2 regions of the Clostridium sp. JN-1 genome follow, and region 2 is predicted to be linked to the other one. Evidence: riboswitches for the same ligand, from Rfam matches in the RefSeq annotation. Region 2 holds a riboswitch; the other holds the start of a gene.
What was found. Region 2 has a riboswitch for FMN ahead of EBB51_RS12780 (ECF transporter S component). Riboswitches for the same ligand answer to the same signal wherever they lie in the genome.

Region 1: another riboswitch for FMN. It lies ahead of ribD (bifunctional diaminohydroxyphosphoribosylaminopyrimidine deaminase/5-amino-6-(5-phosphoribosylamino)uracil reductase RibD); the one in region 2 lies ahead of EBB51_RS12780 (ECF transporter S component).

What each region holds. Positions count from the first base shown of each region.
Region 1 is NZ_CP033465.1:551,497-563,548, reverse strand. Features, by position in the region: gene EBB51_RS02745 (bifunctional 3,4-dihydroxy-2-butanone-4-phosphate synthase/GTP cyclohydrolase II) at 1-1,061, opposite strand, end outside; gene EBB51_RS02740 (riboflavin synthase) at 1,116-1,781, opposite strand; gene ribD (bifunctional diaminohydroxyphosphoribosylaminopyrimidine deaminase/5-amino-6-(5-phosphoribosylamino)uracil reductase RibD) at 1,817-2,890, opposite strand; FMN riboswitch at 3,077-3,194, opposite strand; gene EBB51_RS02730 (hypothetical protein) at 3,257-3,574, opposite strand; gene EBB51_RS02725 (hypothetical protein) at 3,703-3,942, opposite strand; gene EBB51_RS02720 (threonine/serine exporter family protein) at 4,137-4,904, shown strand; gene EBB51_RS02715 (threonine/serine exporter family protein) at 4,912-5,367, shown strand; gene EBB51_RS02710 (metal-sensitive transcriptional regulator) at 5,373-5,645, opposite strand; gene EBB51_RS02705 (Cof-type HAD-IIB family hydrolase) at 5,739-6,575, opposite strand; gene EBB51_RS02700 (DUF4883 family protein) at 6,647-7,135, shown strand; gene EBB51_RS02695 (MBL fold metallo-hydrolase) at 7,419-8,312, shown strand; gene EBB51_RS02690 (amino acid permease) at 8,418-9,815, opposite strand; gene EBB51_RS02685 (hypothetical protein) at 10,230-11,285, opposite strand; gene EBB51_RS02680 (phosphodiester glycosidase family protein) at 11,299-12,052, opposite strand, start outside.
Region 2 is NZ_CP033465.1:2,657,694-2,669,745, forward strand. Features, by position in the region: gene EBB51_RS12775 (hypothetical protein) at 89-1,720, opposite strand; gene EBB51_RS12780 (ECF transporter S component) at 2,196-2,813, opposite strand; FMN riboswitch at 2,934-3,052, opposite strand; gene EBB51_RS12785 (Tex family protein) at 3,132-5,291, opposite strand; gene EBB51_RS12790 (M28 family metallopeptidase) at 5,391-6,725, shown strand; one part of gene prfB (peptide chain release factor 2) at 6,772-7,812, opposite strand; one part of gene prfB (peptide chain release factor 2) at 7,814-7,879, opposite strand; gene secA (preprotein translocase subunit SecA) at 7,894-10,404, opposite strand; gene raiA (ribosome-associated translation inhibitor RaiA) at 10,551-11,078, opposite strand; gene lysS (lysine--tRNA ligase) at 11,253-12,052, opposite strand, start outside.

The DNA of each region.
Region 1 (12,052 bases), 690 kb from region 2:
TTAGTCATAAGTCTCATCCTTCTAACCCCAAGGTCTTTAAGAATCTGTGCACCAACTCCATAGTTTCTAAGATCAGGAGGAAACCCTAATGCTATATTTGCTTCAACAGTATCCATGCCTTTTTCCTGAAGTACATAAGCCTTTAATTTATTTATAAGACCTATTCCCCTTCCTTCTTGTCTCATATAAAGCAATATTCCCTTTCCTTCACGTTCTATTTGCCTTAAAGAAGCCTCAAGCTGATCGCCGCAGTCACATCTAGTTGAATGTAATACATCTCCAGTAAAACATTCAGAATGTACCCTTACAAGTACATCTTCATCCTCAAAATTATTTCCTTTTACAAGGGCAATATGATGTTCTCCCGTGACAGTACTTTCATACGCCATTATTCTAAAATTACCAAATTTAGTTGGAAGATGTGCTTCCACTACTTTCTTAACAAGACTTTCATTTTCCATCCTATATGCTATTAAGTCAGCTATAGTAATTATCTTTAAATTATGTTCTTTTACAAATTCCATTAATTCTGGAACTCTTGCCATAGTACCATCTGGTTTCATTATTTCACAGATTACTCCTGCAGGGGTAAGTCCAGCCAGGCGTGCAAGGTCAACTGCTGCTTCTGTATGTCCAGTTCTAACAAGTACCCCACCTTCTCTTGCTTTAAGGGGAAATATATGTCCGGGTTTTTTAAAATCTTGGGGGTTACTATCTTCTGATACTAACTTTTGTACTGTAAGTGCTCTATCAAATGCTGATATACCTGTTGTAGTATCAGCTGCGTCTACTGATACAGTAAAGGCTGTACAAAAGTTATCCGTATTTTCATCTACCATACGATCTATACCCAGCTTTTCAAGCCTTTTACCATCCATTGGTACACATATAAGTCCTCTTGCATATTTAGCCATAAAATTTATACTTTCAGGGGATGCCTTGTCAGCTGCTATTATGACGTCACCTTCATTTTCACGGTCTTCATCATCAATTACGACCACCATTTTGCCTTCTTTTATATCTTCTACAGCTTCCTTTATATCATTAAATTTATAACCCATTTTTAAATTCCTCCATTTTTAAATAAATATTGACTTAAACAACATAATCAGAGTTTAGATAAATCCAGCTTTTCTTAGCATACTTTCACTTATTCCGGATTCATTAGCTTTGGATTTATCATTATCTTTATCATCAAATTTAAAAAGTTTTTCCAGATATTTAGCTATTATGTCACATTCTATATTTATTTCATTACCTACATTTTTTGATAAAAGAGTAGTTTCTTCCTTTGTATGTGGTATGATAGATACCTTAAAATAATCACTACCTGCATCTGCTACAGTAAGGCTTACACCATCTAGTGTGATAGAACCTTTTAAAACTACATATTTGAGTATATTTGAACTTGCTTCTATAGTAATCCAAGCTGCTGTATCTTCTTTTTCAATTGACTTAACTTTACCGGTTTCATCTATATGTCCACTTACAATGTGTCCTCCAAATCTTTCTCCAGCACACACTGCTCTTTCCAAATTAACCTTACTTCCTCTTTTTAAGCTTCCTAAATTACTCCTTCTTAAAGTTTCAGGCATTATGTCAGCAGAAAATTTATTACTATAAAAATCAGTAACTGTAACACAAACTCCATTTACAGCAATACTATCTCCAATTTTAACGTCATTTAAAATGTCATTTGCATATATACTAATTTGAGCTGATTTTGTACTTTTTAAAATACTATTTACTTCTCCTACTTCTTCTATAAGACCTGTAAACAACTTTTTTCACCTTCTTTATCAAAAAAATGTACTTATTATAAATATCCTCTAATCATAAAGTCTTCACCTATTTTTTGAATTTCCATATTCTTTAATAGTTGAGCTTCAGAAATATTTTCAAATCCAATACCTCCAACTGGAGTCTTAGCTTTATCTCCTCCAAAAATCTTAGGAGCTATGAAACAAATAACTTCATCTACAACTCCACTATATATGGCAGAAAAGTTTAAATTACTTCCACATTCAAGTAATATGCTGTCAATTCCCCTATTTCCAAGTTCACGAATTAAATATTTTAAATCAACCCTCCCATTTTCATCTTCAGGCGTTATTATGAACTTAATTCCTCTTTGTTCTAATTTAACTTTTTTATCATTATCAATATTTTTAGTACATGCTATTATGACTTCCCTATCACTTACTGTATCCAAAATTTTGGCATCTAATGGAATTCTAAGTTTGGAGTCAAGTATAATAGCCTTTGGGCTTTTCCCTCCATCTTTTAACCTTGTTGTCATAAGTGGATTATCCATTATTATAGTATTTATCCCAGTCATTATTCCCATAACTCTATTTCTAATTTTATGCACATAGTACCTTGATTCCTCAGATGTTATCCACTTAGATTCTCCTGTACTTGCAGCTATTTTTCCATCTAAAGTCATTGCCCATTTGAGTATTACAAAAGGAAGTTTAGTTGTAATATATTTTAAAAATATTTTGTTGATATCCTTAGCTTCATTTTCTAAAACTCCTAATTCAACTTCTATTCCATTCTTCTTTAAAATTTCAATGCCTTTTCCTGATACCATAGGATTTGGATCAGACACTGCTATAACTGCTTTCTTTATTCCTGCTTTCACAAGTGCCTCTGCACAAGGTGGAGTTTTTCCATAATGTGAACATGGTTCTAGTGTTACGTATATTACTGCACCTTTTGCATTGTCTCCTGCTTCTTCTAAAGCATAAACTTCTGCATGCGGACCGCCATATAACTTATGATAGCCTTGTCCTATTATCTTCCCATCTTTAACGATTACAGCACCTACAAGTGGATTAGGTGATACCTTTTCTCCTCCACATTTAGCTAACTTTAGAGCTATTTTCATATAATGCTCATTTAAATTATTTGACTTTACATCCACTGTATACACCTTCTTATAAATACATTTTAAAATACAATATTCTTAAACTAGCGCCAGTTTAAAATCAAAAATTTAAGCCCCTGAAGAAAATCCTCAGGGGCTTTATATCGTACGAAAAATAGATATTACTAGAATATCACCTTATACGTATTTTTCTTTCTTTCATCCAGACTTTACTGTCGGTACTGGAATCTAACCAGTTCATGCTTGAAACAAGCTTGCGGACTTTACCGCCGATCGGGAATTACACCCTGCCCCGAAAGTTACAACTTTATTTAATTTTATTTATTACTTTAAGCCTAATATAAATCACTTATTTAATTTTGTCAACTATTTTTTAATAGACTTTCCCTCCCTACTTTTTCTATATACCATGTCTGCTGTTATAGCTGTAAGTAGAAAAGCTGGTAACAGTATGTATAATTTATTTCCAAGTTCGGGACTAAAATAATGAATTAACTGAATTATTAATATTAAAATTCCAGCAAAGATCAGAAAGTTTATTTTAAAATTAATATATTTTTTATTTACCTTTTCCGAATCAATTTTAAGTTTTTTTCTAACTGATTTACTATACTTCATTCCAAGACCTTGAATAATGCCACATATGCCTAGAAGTGTCATCAAACTAGTCATTGTTGAATCCATATCTTACCTCCATAAATTGTGATTCATTAATTTAAATATTCTAAAAAATATATGTAAACTTTAATCACTTTATTATATACTAAATTATATCATTTATAGAAATAAAATTCAAAATTAATAGCTCCATTTTATTTTCTTTTTTGTCTTATGCATAAAATTTCTTTTACATTTTTTTGATGTGCACCATAGTAAGACTTTGTTCTATAGGCAACTCCCCTCACTATATGTCCTGAAATCGTTTTAACATCAACTATATCTCCAATTTCACAATTGCTTAAACTTTTGCCTATAACATAAATTCTAGAATGCATCATTACACTTTTTCCAATTGAACTTTCAACTTCAATTAAAGTACCTTTATTTATCAAACATATCCCCCACTTCTCCATTTGGTTTAATCAATATCATTAACATGTATTTGTTATTTAAAGTATATTTAATTTCAATTCAGAATATGAATTGGGATTAAATTTATTTTTAAAATTCCAATTGTAAACTTACAATTTTATGTTATAATAACGTTATTAATTATTTCTTTATTTTTATTGAGGAGAATAAAAATATGGATATTACAAGAATAATAAATGATGCTGCATTTGCAGGTAAAATAATTCTTGAAAATGGAGCTGAAATTTATAGAGTTGAAGATACCATAATTAGAATTTGTAATGCCTATGATATAAAAAAAGTAGATACTTTTGTAACAATAAATATTATAATTGTATGTGCTTCTAGTGAATACGATAGAACAGTTACAATAGTAAAAAGAGTAAAGGGCCGAACTACAAATTTAGAAAAAATTTCTCAAGTAAATGACGTATCAAGACACATAAAAGATAAGGGTCATACTTTAGAATATGTTGAAGACAAGTTAAACAAGATAAATGATATTAAACCATATAGTGATAAAATAGCAGTGTTTTTTTCCGGAACTGCTGCTGCATTTTTTACCTTAGTATTTGGCGGTAACTTGAAAGATTTTTTTGTTTCATTTGTAATAGGATGTTTAATAAGATTAACTTACTTAATTTTAAATCTCGTACAAACAAACGAGTTTTTAATAAATACTTTATGCGGTGCGTTAACTGCTATCGCGGCATTACTTAGTGTACACTTTAATATTGGTTCACATGTAGATAATATAATTATAGGTTCTATTATGCTTCTAGTCCCCGGTATTGCAATAACTAATGCAATTCGTGATACAATTGCAGGAGATCTTATATCAGGTAATTCGAGAGCTATTGAGGCAATTTTAATAGCTTCAGCCATTGCTTTAGGTACAGGTGTAGTGCTCAAATTGTGGTTTATGTTATTAGGAGGTATATGAAATGTCAATGCTTGTAAATTCATTTTATACTTTGATTGCAACCTTGAGTTTTGCCATTTTATCAAACATAAGGGGTAAAAACTTATTATTTGCCTCTATAGGAGGAGCTCTCTCATGGTTTTTTTACCTCCTTACACATTCGTACCTTCATATTTCAAATATGTTTTCTTTTTTTATTGCTTCTGTAGTTGGTGCAATTTATTCCGAAATCATGGCACGTGTTGTAAAAACACCAGTAACCACATTTATAATATGTGCCATTATACCTTTAGTACCTGGCGGTGGTATGTACAATGCCATGTTTGAAATGGTTCAAGGAAATGTAAATCAATCCTTAATTTTAGGACTTAAAACTTTATCTATTGCCGGGATAATAGCCGTAGGAGTATTTTTCATATCTTCAGTATCAAAAACTATTTTTTTATTTAGGCAAAAATTTATTTCAAGGGTTGTAAAAAAATAAAGTTCTTACTTTAAAAACATTGTTAAAGTTGATATAAGCTCCTGTATTTTATCATCATTTGACTCAAAATCAGTGTGTTTAAAACAATTTTTAGCATAACCTTCAAGTATTAATCCGCCAACCTTATTTACAGCTGCTCTAACAGCTGTTATTTGAATTAAAACATCCTTACAGCATGTATCATTTTCAATCATCTTCTCTATTCCCTTTATTTGGCCTTCTATTTTTCTAAGCCTAGTTTGAATATTCTTTTTACTATCTTCCATTTTATATATCACTCCTGATTTATAGTATACACTTATACCTATTGCCTATTGCCTATTGCCTATTGCCTATTGCCTATTGCCTATTGCCTATTTAATTCTACCATATCAGTCGCCATTTAACATAAACTTTTCTATAACTTCTCCTATTCCTCCATCATTATTATCTTTTTCAGTTATGTAGTTAGCATATTTTCTAGCACATTCTCTTCCATTTTTCATACACACTCCAAGTCCGGCAGTTTTAATCATACTCACATCATTTTCATCATTTCCAACAGCTATACACTGTTCTAATGGTATATTATAATGGCTTGATAAAATACTTAGTGCATTTCCCTTTGATGTGTGTTTAGATAATATTTCTAAATTATTTGCTTCTGACTTAGTAATTTCTATCTCATCTATTTTATCTAACTGCATTCTCATATCTTCTAAAAATTTAATGTCTTCATCTACAATTACTAATTTATTTATATCATAATCTCCATCTTCTATATATTCCCTTGCATCTTTTAAGATACGGATTTCAATTCTATACTTTCTATCAACATTTTTACTGAATTTGTAAAAACTTTCTGTACTATATCTAAATTGTTCACTGCACATTATATCTCCATGATAAATGTGAAAATATACATCTCTATCCTGTTTTCTTATTAAATCTATTACTTGGAGTAAAGATTTCTTAGATATTACACTTGAAGATATTACATTCTTGTTATCATCTAAAACTACAGCTCCATTACAGCAAATCATTGGCTGACTTTTAGATACAGTTTCCTCATAGAGTCTTAAAGTAGCTGGTATTCTTCCAGATGCTATTACAAACTTAATTCCAAGTTTAACAGCCTTATCTATCATCTTTATATTATAATCTGATATATGTTTTTTATCATTTAAAAGAGTGCCGTCCATATCGACAGCTATCATTTTATATTTCATAGTCTCCTCCTTAAGTTTATGGTAATAAATAGTAACCTTCAAACATATTTTAGTATACAGAGGTGATGTATGTGAAAAAATTACTATATTTTTTGTTTACTGCATTAATTATATCTATTTTACTTACAGGATGCAATCATGATTTAGATAATACAATATATATGCACAAAAAACCAAATAATTTTTACTACACAAACATATTATCTCAAAGTATAGATTCCGAGCCTTCATACAAGTGCAGTATATTGAATGTAAACTTCTATAAGAGGAAGGATTTAGATAATAAAAACACTGCTGTAATAACTTCTATGATTAAATCCTTAAATAAAAATAATTTTGTATCAAAGCCTGAAAATTTAAATTCAAAACCTCCATATAAAATATTTTTTACTTTCAACAATAAAAAGATGGTAATGAATGTATATGATCAACAGTATGTATCAGTATACCCATGGGACGGAAATTACTCAATGGATTATATAGATATGAAAGGCTTACCAATAGCATTAAATATATATAATTTATGTGATTACATATTTAATAGTGACTCTACAAATTAACTTAGTAGAACCAGAGGACGGAGGACAGAGGACAGAGGACAATGAAGGAGGATTCTTCTCCGCTATACTATGAAAAATCTTTAATTAAATTTTTGACAACTTGTTTCGCTAAAGCGAAACATTGTTGATTTATATAAATTTAAAGATTATTTTGCGTTAGCAAAAAATCAACCTTCTCTGTCCTTTGTCCTCTGTCCTATGTCCTCTGTTTTTATATAGTATATAATTGTAATTTTTGATATAATACATGTAAGTTTAACAATATTGAGAGGAAATGATTACAATGTCGCTAAAAAAAATTAAAGGAAATACTTATTATATAAGTGCTTCAACTAATTCTGGAATTTACACTTTTAAAAATAAAAACTGTTTAATTATAGATACTGGAATAAATAATACAGATGCAAAAAAAATAGAAGATGCAGTTTTAGAAAATAACCTGCATCCAAAATATATAATAAATACTCATAATCACCTTGATCACTGCGGTGGGGATGTCTATTTTCAAAAAAATTATCCAGGATGCTTAGTATATACTTCATTAAAAGAAAAAATATTTATGGAAAATCCAGAATTACAAGCTTCTATACTATCATCTTCTACACCTATTAAGGGTATTGATAAATCAAATAAACCAATTAATGTTGACTTTGTATTAGAATATGGAACAAATAAAATAGGTGATGAAAAGTTTGAAATAATACCCTTAAGTGGACATTCAATAGAACAAATAGGAATTATAACACCAGAAAAAATTTGTTTTTTAGGTGATTCAATATTTAGTCGTGAAATTTTAGATAAATATTCTTTTCCATATCTCTATGATATAGAAAACAGTATAAATACATTAAATAACATAAAGAAAATAGATGCAGACTATTTTGTTATAAGTCATGCAAACACGGTATTGGATAAACAAGGAATCTTAAGTTTAGCAGATAAAAATTTAGACAACATACAAAATTATATTGAACAAATATCTGAATTGCTCGATCAGCCACTTACTCGTGAAGACATATTACAAAATATAGTAATTTTAAATGATTTATCTTTTAACTTTTACCAATATCATTTAAACTTTGGAGGTATATCTGCATTTTTGCAGTATATGTATTCAAAAGGTATGCTGGATTATTCTATTGAAGATGGTAAGCTATATTATTTTAAAAAACATTAATAATGCTTATATTTTGAAGAAAAAAATTTTAACTTAATACAAAATAAAGGGAAAACAATTTTATTTGTACACGAAACCGTTTTCCCTCTAAATTAAATCAGATCTTTACTTATTCATCAAGCTGCGACTTCTACCATATGCAAAGTAAATTACAAATCCAATTAAAAGCCAAACTAGGAATACTTCTTTAGTAAAAGTAGGCAGCTGAGTAATTAAATATCCACAAAATATAATTGACAATAACGGAGTTATTGGGGAACCCGGACACTTAAATGGTCTTTCTTGATTTGGCTCTCTCTTTCTAAGAACTATAACTGAAAGTGAAACTATACAAAATGCCACAAGTGTACCTATGTTCGTCATTTCTGCAAGCCTTGATATTTGTACAAAACCTGAAAGTATTATTGTCGTAAAACTAATTAATATAGTACTTTTTATAGGTGTTCTAAACTTAGGATGTACTTCTGAAAATAATCCTGGAAGTAATCCATCTCTTGATAGTGCAAATAATATACGTGTTCCACCAAATGACATGACAACCAATACTGATGTAAGACCGCAAATAGCACCTACAGCTACTACGGCAGATCCCCAGTTCATTCCCACCTTTTCAAGTGCATATGCAACTGGAGCTGCATTATTATGATATTCGTAGTATGGAAGCATTCCTGTTAATATACCTGAAACTAAAATATAAAGTATAGTACATATAATTAATGAAGCAACTATACCAATTGGTAAGTCTCTTTGAGGATTTTTTACTTCCTCTGCTGCCGTTGAAACTGCATCAAATCCTATATATGAGAAAAATATGATTGCTGCCCCTTTAAATACTCCACTTACACCATAAGGGAAAAATGGATTCCAATTTGAAACTTTAACATGACCTACTCCAACAACTATGAATAAAATTACAACTGATAACTTTATAATAACAAGAACATCATTTAGTTTAGCACTTTGACCAACCCCTCTAATGAGCACAAGCATTATAATAAATAAAATTATAACACATGGTAAGTTGATTATTCCTCCATTTTGCCCCGGTGGATTACAGAATGCACTAGGTATTGTTACTCCAAATCCTTTAAAGAATTCCACTACATAGCCTGACCATCCAACAGCAACTGCTGAAACCGCAACAGTATATTCAAGTATAAGATCCCATCCTATAATCCAAGCCCATATTTCACCAAGTCCTACATAGCCAAAAGTATAAGCACTTCCTGCTACAGGTATCATTGCAGAAAGTTCTGCGTAGCACAATGCAGCAAAAGTACAAGCAATGGCAGAAAATATAAACGACAATACAAGTGCTGGTCCGGCATAGTCAGCTGCAGCGACACCTGTCAAAACAAAAATACCTGTACCTATAATTGCACCAATACCGAGCATTGTTAATTCAAAAGCTCCAAGTGTCTTCTTTAGTTCTTTTCCACCTTTAGTTTCTGCAAGCGTTTCTGCAATAGACTTTCTCCTAAAAACAGAATTTCTACCAGCCATTCACTTAAACACTCCCTCCTAATAAAGAATAATTTATATTGAATCTTGCGACTATTTTAATTATAGCATATCTTTCTAATTATTATCTATAATTTTGAACATTGTGAATATTATGTATTTAGATGTATTTTAAAATTTTGTGAATAAATTCCATCACTTGTATACTTTTTAACAATTTCATCCTTTCCACAATCCCACTATGCAAGCCAATATCGTGTTATTCTGTGAATAAATTTGTTTACATATAATGGAAACAAAATTTATTTTAATCTATATTTAGAATATTCTATACATTATAACTATTATTATTAATGACATTTAATACATTTATTTATTCATATAATTGATGCTCCCTTGTAAACACTACAAGAGAGCACCCTGAATTTATATAATATCAAATTTTATAATTAATTTTTAGCTTTCTGTTAACTTTCCCATAACCTTTTTTCCATCCCTGTATATAATTCCCTCATTATATATTTTTATTAAATCTCCAGTATATGTTATTTGTTTTCCACTTCCAAGTTCAGTAATAGTATTTTGTGAAGGATTGTTTATGTATACTTTTCCTGAAGTTGTTATATATATATCACTCTTATCAACGGGCTGACTTAATGCATATGTATTCCACTGCTGTCTTGTCTTTTTTAAGTTAGCAACAAATATCTTACTTACTTTATTATCATTTCCATTACCTATATAAATGTTATCTTCAGCATCAACATTTAATAGATAATGCACAGCATTTTCACCTGTTGCTATAGGATTTTTAAGCCCTAACACTCTTATCCTATTACTACTCGAATCTTCATAAATTAACCTATCTTCCTTATTTTCAGCAGCAATATTTCCAAGATCACACATAGGATACTTTATTTCCTCTGACTGAGCCATAACATTTATACGATATATTTTACTTTTAGACCTTTCCTTATCTACTCTTACATAAGTAACATTTGTCAAAGAAGATAATGCAATTTGTGTTACATTGTATCCAGGATCATCTAAAGGTATTCTTAATTCCTTCCTATTTTCATCACTTAATGCACTTTTTTCATCCTGTTTAGGATTATATGATTCAAATTTTAAATAGGCGGAACCATCATCATATGTTAGCTTTTCTGCTATAAAAAGCATATCTCTATCTGCAAGCCACTTATATGCAGATAATTCAGCACCACTATCAAGGTTAATTTCTTTTTTCTTATTATTTGAAGTATCTACAACTTTGAGTCCATTATCATCACAATAAGAAATATAATTTCCTGTGTATGAAACTCCAATATCGGCAGCACTATCTGGTACTTTTACATTTATCTTATTAGACTGCTTTTTTGTACTTACATCAACTCTTTTAGTGTTAAATGTACTTTCATCGCTTAGATAAAATTTATCAACAAGTACCAAACCGGTAAGTTCCAAAATCACAGGAATCAAAGTCCAAACTAGTAATCTTTTTAATCCCCTCATATCACATTCTCCTCTATGGTTTTACATATATAGCTGTTGCAACTGTTCTTTCTCCATTCCAATCGCATGGATTATTTATAACTTCTCCATTAAAATATAGAGTAGATGAAGATCCTCCATCTAGGTTACTTGCATTTACAACTCCTTGTTGAATTAGTATATTTTGAACTTCTCTAAGTGAAGCTCCAGGTTTTAAGCCTTTTCTTCCATCTATAACAAGCATTATAACAGTTCCATCTTGTTTCTGACCTATTGCAGTTCTAGGATTTAAACCTTCGTCCTGCACAGCAACAGGTTTACCATTTATAACTAAACTATTTCTAAAAGATACAGCTTCAACAACGCCTTGATTTAATAAATCTCCTAAAGTGTGATCTCCTACTATTAATTTGCCATCCTTAGTAAAAGCGGTTACATTAACTGCTTCATTTTGCTTTACATCACTATAAATAACTTTCCCATTTGATATAACTATTCCCTCTGGATAAGCTCCTGTACCAGTCCAAAGCTTACCATTAGCAGATTTATCAGTAAAACCTCCTCCATTTATAGCTGCAACAGCTCCATTATCTTGAGCTATCTGACTTGTTCTTTCACCAACTTCTCCTATTCTCTTAGAATATCCTATTTTAATTCTAGTTGGATCCTTTATTTCTAATATATAACCGGTAAACTTACTATCAGATATATCATATCTTTCAATTTCCTTATCTCTTGTATGACTTACACTTACAGTACCTAAATTTTGTGCCTCGCTGCTTGAAACA
Region 2 (12,052 bases):
AGTAATAGTTACCTAGTTAATTTCAATTATTAAATACACGTATCAAAGTGTAACTTAATTATAAATTGTTATTATATTATTGTAAACATTAAGCTCTTACATTTATCATACTTGCATGCTTATCTTCAAAAAAATCTCTACAATTTACTAAATTCATTTCTTCTTTTCTCTTATCTACAGATATATATGTATTGTAACCCATTTCCGTCAATTGATTAGTTATTATATCTTTTCCCTTATCTAAAAATTGAACCCAGTTGGAATCACACTTTATATCTACTTTCATATTTGATTTATTTACAGCTATATAAGCATCTACAACTCCAATATTTTCAGTATTTACCGAAGCTGCTATTTTTAAATCAGTAGAATCTAACTTTTTACCTTTTTTTCTATCATCCTTTACCATAAGCTTAAAGTTATACTCATAGTTATCTATATTTAAAGGTAAGTCCATATAATAGTATTGATTTGAAACAGTGTTGAAAACTTTAAAATCATTTATATTTTTATCTAAAACAGCAGTTAGGTTATTATAATTTTCTAAATTTGTATCATTACTTTTATCCATTACTGATTTTATTATATTTTTTACATGTTCTGTTTTTTCATTTATTTGCTGCTTTATTTCATCAACTAAAACATTCAAGCCCTTATGAATTTTAATATCTTTTTGGTTGCCTAAGGCTTCAGGTTTTTGAACATTTGTGAAATCATCATTTTGCTTTATATTAAAATCACTTTTCTTTTCAACTTTTACATCTGAATTATCTAAGTTCATATTCTTAGTAGAATTCAATGAATCATCTTTTACACTCTTATCACCTTTAGGGTTCAGGTTTTCTAGATTTTGTCCTTTCATATCTTTAGAAATATCAACTTGTTCGCCCTGACTTGAAACACTTTGATCTTGAACATCCTGACCGCCTTTTCCACTTAAAATAACATCTATGTTTTTACCTAAAAACATATTTCTTGAATCCTTAGGATTTACATTATTTGTTGAATTCACAGCATCATTTATACTTTGGGCATCATTGTATATTTTAAGTGAGCCATTAAAAATCTCGTTAAAACTTTTTATATTTACTTTAGATAAATCTATTTTATTTTCTATAAAAGTAAGTAAGCCATCTAAAGATAGACCTTTGAATTCACTAAAAAAACTTTTTAAAACATTCCTTATATCTTGAGCTCTTGCATCTTTATTCGGTATACCTTTACTTTTTATGTAGTTACTTATAAAATTATCTTCCTCACCAGGTTCTTTTAACTTCTCTGTAAAATCTGTAAGCGTCTTAACATACGATATATTATCTTTTGTAAGGGGTATATCATGTTTTACCATTTTATATAATACTGGGTAATCATCTTTAGTAACACTTATATCAGATTTTGATAATATAGAATCAAATGATTCTTTAAGGTTACTTTCGCCTAAGGTATCATTTGTATTACTGACTATCTTAAGTTTGATCTGCCCATCTTCATATCCTTCTACTTGAAACTTCACCAAACCCCCTGGCAATTTATCTAAATCATTTTCAAGTTTTGCAGAAAACTTCCACCCATCAATAAGTTTTAACAGCACTTCACCTTCTAATTTCTTAACATTTATAACCCTAGCCATAAAGTCCTGTCCTACTTCAAATGTCAACTTCTTAAAGAGTTTTCTAGTATTTACATCATAAGCACCACTTACATTCAAAATTCCAGGCATATTTTCACCTCCAATATTATAAGAATTGCATTTATAACTCTATATATTATCGTACATCTTTAAATGTTAAGCATATACTTTTAAAAAAATAGAGGACAAAATCAGAGGACAGAGGACAAAGAACAATTGACAAAGAAGGTAAGTTTTCTTCCTTACGTCAGAAAACTAATTTATTTTTTAAGTTTGTTTTGCTAATGCAAAACATCACTTAAGCAAGCATCTAAAATCTATGATTTTTAAATAATTGCTTACTTAGGAGATTACTTCTGAGAAATAAAAGAACATATCTAGATTTGATTTACACAAATCTAGATATGTTCTCATAGTTACACAATGTTTCGCTTCAGCGAAACGAGCTATCAAAAATTTAATTAAAGATTTTTCGAAGCGCAGCGGAGAAAAATCCTCCTTCTCTGTCCCTATGTCCTCTGTCCTCTGATTTTGTCCTCTGTCCTATGTCCTCTGTTTTTATAACCTAATTGCTTTTGAGCAATTCCTTTTTTCCTTCATCATGCAATATAGGAGATACGCTCTTATAAACTGCCATTGTAAGTACTAATAGTATTACTCCTTTTATCATATTAAATGGAGCTATTGCCCATACTATAACACCGTTCAAGTCCGTTACATTAGGATTTACCTTATTTGCCATTCCAATTACTGCACTCATAGGAAAATTCAACACCTTCTCATATAGAGGTAAAAATAAAATATAATTAAGTACGCTTGCTGCAGCAGTCATAAATAAAGCACCTATTATTAATCCATATACAGCTGTCTTTTTACTTTTTTTCTTCTCATATATATACCCCGCTGTAAATACAAAAACCGATCCGACCAAAAAATTTGCAAGTTCCCCAATAAAAGCTGTTTTGCCATCAAATACACCATGCAGTATATTTTTAACTAATTCTATAGCTATTCCAGCTGTAGGTCCAAGTGCAAACGAACCAATTAAAGCAGGTAAGTCACTTATATCCATCTGTAAGAATGATGGAAAAAGCGGTATAGAAACCTCTATAAACATTAATACAAATCCAATTACACTTAATAAAGATATTTTTACAAGCCTGTTTAAATTATCCTTTCTCATTTTACACCCTCCAATAAATAATTTAATTTTTAAAGTAACTAAAAAGCTAACAATCATTAGAAGGTTATAGTATAAATAAAGCCCTGACTTTAAACTAAGCCAGGGCAAATAAACATATACTCTTACCTTCTTCCATCCAGACTTTACTGTCGGCTTTGGGATTTCACCAAATCATACCTTTGTTAAGGCTCGCGGGCTTTACCGCCGGTGGGGACTTTCACCCCGCCCTGAAGATCAAAAACTATTAACTTTTACAATTTTATTATAGTGCAATCTTATTTAAAATTCAATACACATAATCATCCAAATAATAATAATTTATTGGTTTTTCATACTAAGTGATATTCTATTTCTTTTAGTATCAACTTCCAATATACTTACTTTAACTACGTCGCCAACTTTAACTACATCAAGTGGATGTTTTACAAATTTATCTGACAGCTGACTTATATGAACTAATCCATCTTGATGAACACCTATATCTACAAATGCACCAAAGTCTGCAACATTTCTCACCGTACCCATAAGCGACATACCAGGCTTCAATTGATTTATGTCAATAATTCCATTCTTTAATATTGGCTTTGGCATTTCATCTCTAGGATCTCTTCCAGGTTTTTTTATCTCTTTTATTATGTCCTGAAGAGTAGGTATACCTGTATCGAGCTCTTTTGATAAGTATTCAAATCCTTTATCCTTAACCCTATCATCTATATCTTCCAAGTTGTTATTTTTTAAATCATCTATACTATAATTTAATATATTCAATAACTTATTGGTTACTTTATAGGATTCTGGGTGCACTGCAGTATTATCAAGCGGCTCTTCACTTTCCATAACCCTTAAAAAACCTGCACATTGTTCAAATGCCTTTTGTCCTAATCTCTTTACTTTTAAAAGTTCTTTTCTACTTTTAAATTTTCCATTTTCCTCTCTATAAGCTGCTATATTCTTTGCTATAGATGTATTTATGCCTGAAACATAAGATAATAATGCTGGCGTTGCTATATTTAAGTCAATTCCTACACTATTGACACAATCCTCAACAACACCCTTAAGTGATTCATCTAACTTTTTCTGAGATACATCATGCTGGTATTGTCCAACCCCTATGGATTTAGGATCTATTTTAACAAGCTCAGATAAGGGATCTTGCAGCCTCCTAGCTATTGATATTGCACCCCTTAAAGATACATTTATATCAGGATATTCAGCTGTTGCAAGTTCTGATGCCGAGTATACAGATGCTCCAGCCTCAGATACTATAACATAATATAAATCTTTGCCTTTTTCTTGTTTAACTTGCTCAATGAGTTTCATAATAACTTCTTCTGATTCTCTACTTGCCGTACCATTTCCAAGAGAAATAACGTCCACATCATATTTATATATGAGTTTCTTTAAAGTTTTTATAGAACCTTCAATATCATTTTGTGGTGCAGTTGCATATACGGCAGCAGTATCTAAAAGCTTACCTGTATCATCAAGTACAGCTATCTTACACCCTGTTCTAAATCCAGGATCATATCCAAGTACATTTTTATTTCTAATAGGAGGCTGCATTAAAAGAGCTTTTAAATTTGCATTAAATATATTTATAGCTCCTTCTTCACCTTTACCTGTAAGTTCTGATCTTATTTCCCTTTCTATAGATGGGTATATAAGCCTCTTTAGTGAATCTTTTATACTTTCCTCTATATAATAATCTGTAATACTATTATTCTTCATGCACTTTGATTTTAAATAATCCACTATGCTTTCTAAATTGCATGTTATTTTCACAGATAAAACCTTTTCTTTTTCTCCTCTGTTTATAGCTAAAATTCTGTGCGGCGGAATACTTTTTACTGCTTCCTTATAATCATAATAAATTTCATAAGTTGTAGATTCCTTACTTTCACCTTTAGTTTCAACTACTCCATTTTGATTTACATATCTTCTTATCCACTTTCTGTATTCAGCATTATCAGATATCTTCTCACTTATTATATCCATAGAACCATGAAGAGCATCTTCTACAGAACTTACTCCTTTTTCTTCATTTATAAATTTATAAGCATATTCTTTTATATCCTCTTTAAAATCTCCACTCCATACTGCGTGAGCTAAAGGCTTTAATCCTTTTTCTTCTGCAATAGCTGCTCTTGTTCTCTTTTTAGGTTTATATGGTCTATATATATCTTCAACTTCCGTTAAAGTATCACATTTTATTATATTCTTTTTTAAATCTTCGGTTAACTTTCCCTGTTCATCTATTAACCTTATAATATCTTCTTTTCTACTTTCTAAGTTTCTTAAATAAGTAAGTCTTTCAAATAAGTTTCTTAATACTACATCACTTATTGAACCCGTCATTTCCTTTCTATATCTTGCAATAAACGGAACTGTATTTCCATCATCTAAAAGTTGTACTATATTACTTATGTATTTTTTATTGAGTTTAAATTCTTCTGATAACCTATCAATTATGTTGTTCATTTTTACCTCCTAAAATTTCTTTACAAAGTTATATAAACTTTTCAAATCTAATATATATTAAAGTATAATCCAATAAATTATAAAAAGGAAACTTTAGATATGAAAAAGAATATAACTTTATTTTTTACGATTTTATCCAGCTTATTACTTAATTTAAGTTTTGGGTTTTACTTTTCAATAAGTTCATTTGATCCTAATTTAGTAAAACAAAATATAGACTATCTATCAAGTGACAAATTCAAAGGAAGACTAAGTGGAACTCTTGAAAATGATGAGGCTGCCCTTTATATAAGAAATCATTTTGAAAAGTATAACTTAAGTCCTTATAATGGCAGTTACTTTCAATCATTTAATACTGTATATCCGCACAGATTAGATGAGAAACCTTATTTAAGGATTACAGATAAAAATGGATTTATAGTTAAAGATTATAAATATGCAGTAGATTTCAAGGAAGATCTAGTGAATTTTAAAGAAAACAAAGTATCCTTCAATAAGAAAAGTGCCTACAGTATATTAAATTCTTATTTACATGTATATAAAGACAATAATTACTTTCTATTTTATGTGCCAAATGATAATAAGCTAATATTTAGGAGCTCTTTTATTAACAGTAATCCAATTAGCATGTATGTAATGGTCACACAAAACACATTAAAAGAAATAAGAAGTTATATAGATAATAACTTTAATGTAAACTGCTACATTCCCCTTGAATCAAAGCAAACTTCCTTAAATAATGTAATTGGCATCATAGAGGGTAAAAATAAAGATAAACCACCAATTATATTATCAGCTCATTTTGATCATGTTGGAACTGATTTAGCTGGTAATGTATATAATGGTGCACTTGACAATGCTTCTGGTATTTCATTTATATTGGAAATGAGTAGATATATTAATTCCCTAGGGAAACCTGATAGAGATATAATATTTGTTGGCTTTAATGCGGAAGAGTTTGGGTGCCTTGGCTCAAAGGCATTCGTTGAAAAGTACTTTAACAATATAAAAGGCAGCAAAGTATTCAACTTTGACATGATAGGCGGCTCATATTCCAATCCAATATACATAATGGGTGCTAAAAGTGATTCTGCTAAAACTAGCTTTATACATGAAGTTTCATCTATATGCTCAAATAATAAGATAAATTTTGATTATTTATTTGAAGACGCTAGTGACCATGAGTTCTTTAGAAAAAAGAATATAGATGCTGTAACCTTAAGTGATTGTGATACTTCAAAAATTCATACTATTTACGATAAGTCAAGTTTTATAGATAAAAATTCAATTAATAGATGTTTTAACATAATAAATAATGAAGTAGTACACTATGCATTTTCAGATAATCTTTTCATTTTATATTATAAACAAATATTTTATATTTCTATAGTAAGTACTTTCTTATTTTCCAAAATTCTAATTAAAGTAAATTAAATATAGAGCTTAAATTAAGCTCTATATTTAATAAATACTGTGTATTTTATTTTGCATCTTGTTTTAAATATGCATTTATAAAATCATCAATTTCTCCATCCATAACTGCATTTATATTACTTGTTTCCATACCTGTTCTATGATCTTTTACCAAAGTATATGGATGAAATACATAGGATCTTATCTGACTGCCCCATCCCATGTCTTTGAGTTCTCCAGCTAAGTCTTCTATCTTCTCTTTATGAAGCCTTTCCTTTAATTCTACTAGCTTTGCCTTAAGCATTCTAAGTGCCTGTTCTTTATTATGATGCTGGCTTCTTTCATTTTGACACTGTACTATTATTCCCGTAGGTAAGTGAGTTATTCTAATTGCCGACTCTGTTTTGTTAACATGCTGTCCGCCTGCACCACTTGACCTGTAAGTATCTACTTTTATATCCTCAGGTCTTATAGATATATCCTGATTACTTGTAAGCTCCGGAAGTACTTCTACCGATGCAAAAGAAGTTTGTCTTTTCCCATTTGCATTAAATGGTGATATTCTGACCAATCTGTGTATTCCCTTTTCAGATTTTAAATATCCATATGCAAATTCTCCAATTGCTCTTAAAGTAACACTTTTAATTCCAGCATCTTCTGCCGGTAAACTATCTATAATTTCTATCTTAAATCCCTTTTTCTCCAGCCATCTTGTGTACATTCTAAGCAGCATTTCAGTCCAATCTTGTGCATCCGTTCCACCTACACCAACATGTAAATTCATAATTGCATTATTCTTGTCGTATTTACCCGAAAGAAGAATTTCAACCTGGAATTGTTCAATTTCAGACTTTATATCATTAACTTCTTTTAATATTTCCTTTTCAGCTGATATATCTTCTTCTTCCAAAGCCATTTCTGTTAAAATTTTTGCATCTTGTATCCTATCGTTTAAGGATTTATATCTTTCAATTCTTCCTTCCAAAGACTTTTCTTCAGAAGACACTTTTTGAGCTTTATTTGCATCTTGCCAAAAGTTTGGTTCCTGCATTCTTTCTTGAAGCTCTTCTATCCTAACTTTAAGTGATTCTATGTCAAAGTGAATCCCTTATTTCATTCATATTTTGGTTCATACCTGTTAGTGTGTTTAAAATTTCTTCTAATTGTATTACCATATATAACACACTCCTTACTCAAACCTTCCACAGCAATTTTTATATTTCTTTCCACTTCCACATGGACAAGGATCATTTCTACCTACTGTCTTCTTCTTCCTTATGGGCTGTTTTTTTACAGCAGCATCTCCATTTTGGTTAGTGTAAGTTTCCTTAACTACTCTTTCTCTTTCAGGTACTTTTTGCATTTGAACATGTAATAGATACTTTATAGTATCAAGCTTTATATTGTATATCATTTCATCAAACATTTGGCTGCCTTCAAACTGATAAGCTTGTGTTGGATCCTGCTGTTTATATGCTGTAAGACCTATTGATCTCTTTAGATGTTCCATATCATCTATGTGATCCATCCATCTTGTATCAACAACTCTTAAAAGGATAACCCTCTCTATTTCCCTCATTTGTTCAGGTGTAAACTCTTCTTCTTTTTGTTCATATATCTTTTGACCAATTTCTATATACTTTTCTTTTATTTCTTCATTTGATAAATTCATAATCTCTTCTGCTGAAACACTGTCTTTTTCAACAAATACTTCTTCCATATACTTTACTAAATCTTTTATTTCATCTTCAAATTCATCTTCTACTTCAGATATATGTGAATCAACTATATCAGAAACCAAATCTTTAAGCATTTCTTTCATTTGATCTTTTAATTCTATACCCTCTAAAACTTCTGATCTCTGTTTATATATTATTTCTCTTTGCTTATTTATTACATCATCATATTGTACTACTGTTTTTCTTATATCAAAGTTATTTCCTTCAACCTTCTTTTGTGCATTTTCTATTGCACCGCTTACCATTTTACTTTCTATAGCTTCATCATCACCAAGACCTAATTTTTCAACTATGTCTTTAAGCTTATCAGAACCAAATATTCTCATAAGATCATCTTCAAGTGAAACGTAAAATCTTGATGTACCAGGATCACCTTGACGACCTGAACGTCCTCTTAACTGATTATCAATTCTTCTTGATTCATGTCTTTCAGTACCTATAATTTTTAGGCCTCCAACAGCCACAACATCTTCACCAAGTTTAATATCAGTACCACGTCCTGCCATATTTGTGGCAATAGTAACCATACCAAATTCACCAGCATGGGATATTATCTCTGCTTCTTTTTCATGGAATTTAGCATTTAATACCTGATGGTTAATTCCCTTTCCCTTTAGCATATCAGAAAGCAGCTCAGATTTTTCTATACTTACAGTACCAACTAGTATTGGCTGACCTTTCTTATGAGTTTCAACTATATCCTGAACTATAGCATTAAACTTACCTTTTGCTGTTTTATATACTACATCTGGAAGATCTTTTCTTATTACAGGTTCATGAGTAGGAATTACAATTACATCTAATCCGTATATTTCTCTAAACTCATTTTCTTCTGTTAAGGCAGTACCTGTCATACCTGAAAGTTTATTAAACATTCTAAAGTAATTTTGATACGTAATAGTTGCAAGAGTCTTGGATTCTTTTTCTACTTTAACCCCCTCTTTTGCTTCTATAGCTTGATGAAGACCATCACTATATCTTCTACCTTCCATCATTCTTCCAGTGAATTCGTCTACTATTAGAACTTCACCGTTTTTTACCATGTAGTCTTTATCTCTCTTCATTATATAATTAGCTTTTAATGCCTGAACTACATGGTGCTGCAATTCCATATTTTGAGCATCAGCATAGTTATCAAGTTTAAAAAATTTCTCTGCCTTTTCAACACCAACATCTGTAAGCATTACAGCATTAGCTTTTTCATCTACTGTAAAATCATCCTCTTTAGTCAGTGTTTTTGTAAAATAATCTGCCACTTTATAAAATTCTGTAGACTTTTCGCCTTCACCAGAAATTATAAGAGGTGTTCTAGCTTCATCTATAAGTATTGAGTCAACCTCATCCACGATAGCAAAATTAAGTCCTCTTTGAACTCTCTCCTCTTTATATATAACCATGTTATCTCTAAGGTAATCAAATCCAAATTCACTATTAGTTCCATAAGTTATATCGCAATTATATGCTGCTTGCCTTTGACTTTGATCTAAATCATGAAGTATAACCCCTACTTTTAATCCCAATGCTTCATATATAGGTGCCATTGTATCTCTATCTCTTTTAGCAAGATAGTCATTTACTGTAACTATGTGAACTCCTTTTCCTGTAAGAGCATTTAAATATGCTGGAAGTGTTGCAACTAATGTTTTTCCTTCACCAGTTTTCATTTCTGATATTCTTCCTTGATGAAGTACTATTCCACCCATAAGCTGCTCTTTAAATGGTTTTAACTTAACAGTTCTCGAAGCTACCTCTCTAACTACTGCAAAAGCTTCACTTAAGATTGAATTTAATGTTTCACCTTTTGATAATCTTTCTTTAAACTCATCTGTTTTAGATCTAAGTTGTTCATCAGTTAAAGCTTGCATTTTAGAATCTAAAGAATCTATTTTATTTACAATAGGTACTATCCTCTTTACTTCTTTTTCACTATATGTACCAAATATCTTTTGAAAAATGTTCATCCTTTTCATCCTCACCAAATTAAATTTTTAATAAGTATATACTTTATAGATTATATCATCTAATTATTGTGTATTCAACTTGAGCTAACATAACCTAAATTATGCATCAGAATAAAAAGAGAGGAGCTTTAGCTTCTCTCTTTACTTTAAAATTCAGGTTCAATTAAGCCGTAGTTTCCATCTTTTCTTTTATAAACTACATTAACCTCTTCATCTTCTGCACTTTCAAATACGAAAAAGTTGTGACCTAAAAGTTCCATTTGCAATACAGCTTCCTCTGCTGACATTGGCTTTATTGCAAATTTTTTAGTTCTGACTATCTTTGGTTCTTCATTTGCATCTTTATCTACATCAGGTATGGATTGAAATCTTAAAGAATTTCCATGATTTCTTCTCTGAAGTTTAGTTTTTTGTTTTCTTATCTGCCCTTCTAACTTATCCACAACTAAGTCTATAGATGCATACATATCACTATTTTTTTCTTCTCCCCTTAATATTACACCATTAAAAGGAATTGTGACTTCTACTATCTGCGAATTTTTCTGTACACTTAATGTAACATTAGCTTTTACTTCAGGGTTGAAATATTTATCTAACTTCGATAATTTCTTTTCCACTACATTCCTCAATGCATTAGTTACCTCAATATTTTTACCAGTTACAAATATTCTCATATTTCCAGCCCCTTTCAAAATTTTATATGTCAGTATTTTTTAATTATTTAGTTTTTTTATTTTTATTAATTATATTTTAATACTGTTAACTGCAAATTACAAGGAAATTTATATTAATTAACAGATATTCTACAAATTATATTTAAATAGAGCCTTTTATGTAACATAGCTCAATTATTGTTGAGTTGGCTTCATCGTAGGGAACAATATAACGTCTCTTATTGAAGATGCATTAGTTAAAAACATAACTAATCTATCTATTCCCATACCAAGTCCGCCTGTTGGAGGCATACCAATTTCAAGCGCATTTAGGAAATCTTCATCCATCATATACGCCTCATCATCACCTAATTCTCTCTCTTTTAACTGCTGTTCAAATCTTTCTCTTTGTACTATAGGATCATTTAGTTCGGAGTATGCATTACATATTTCCCTACCAAATACAAATCCTTCAAACCTCTCAGTATACTTATCATTTCCCCTTTTCTTTTTAGTTAAAGGTGAAATTTCAACAGGATAATCCATTACAAATGTAGGTTGAATAAATTTATCTTCACAGAATTCTTCAAACATAGCATTTAATATATCGCCTTTTGAACAATCTTTTAACTCTTTTTTTAACTCAAGATGCTTTTCCTTTGCAATTTGTCTAGCTTCTTCATCATCTTTAACCTGATCAAAATCGACATTTCCAAATTCCTTAACCGAATCAACCATTGTAATTCTCTTCCATGGCGGTTTAAAATCTATTTCTGTATCTTCATAAACAACTTTAGTTGTTCCAAGAACCTTTTCACAGACATATGCAACCATATTTTCCGTAATCTCCATCATATCATTGTAATCTGCAAAAGCTTCATAAAGTTCAATAGATGTATACTCTGGATTATGTCTTATATCCATTCCTTCATTTCTAAAACATTTTCCAATTTCATATACCCTTTCAAAACCACCTACTATAAGTCTTTTTAAAT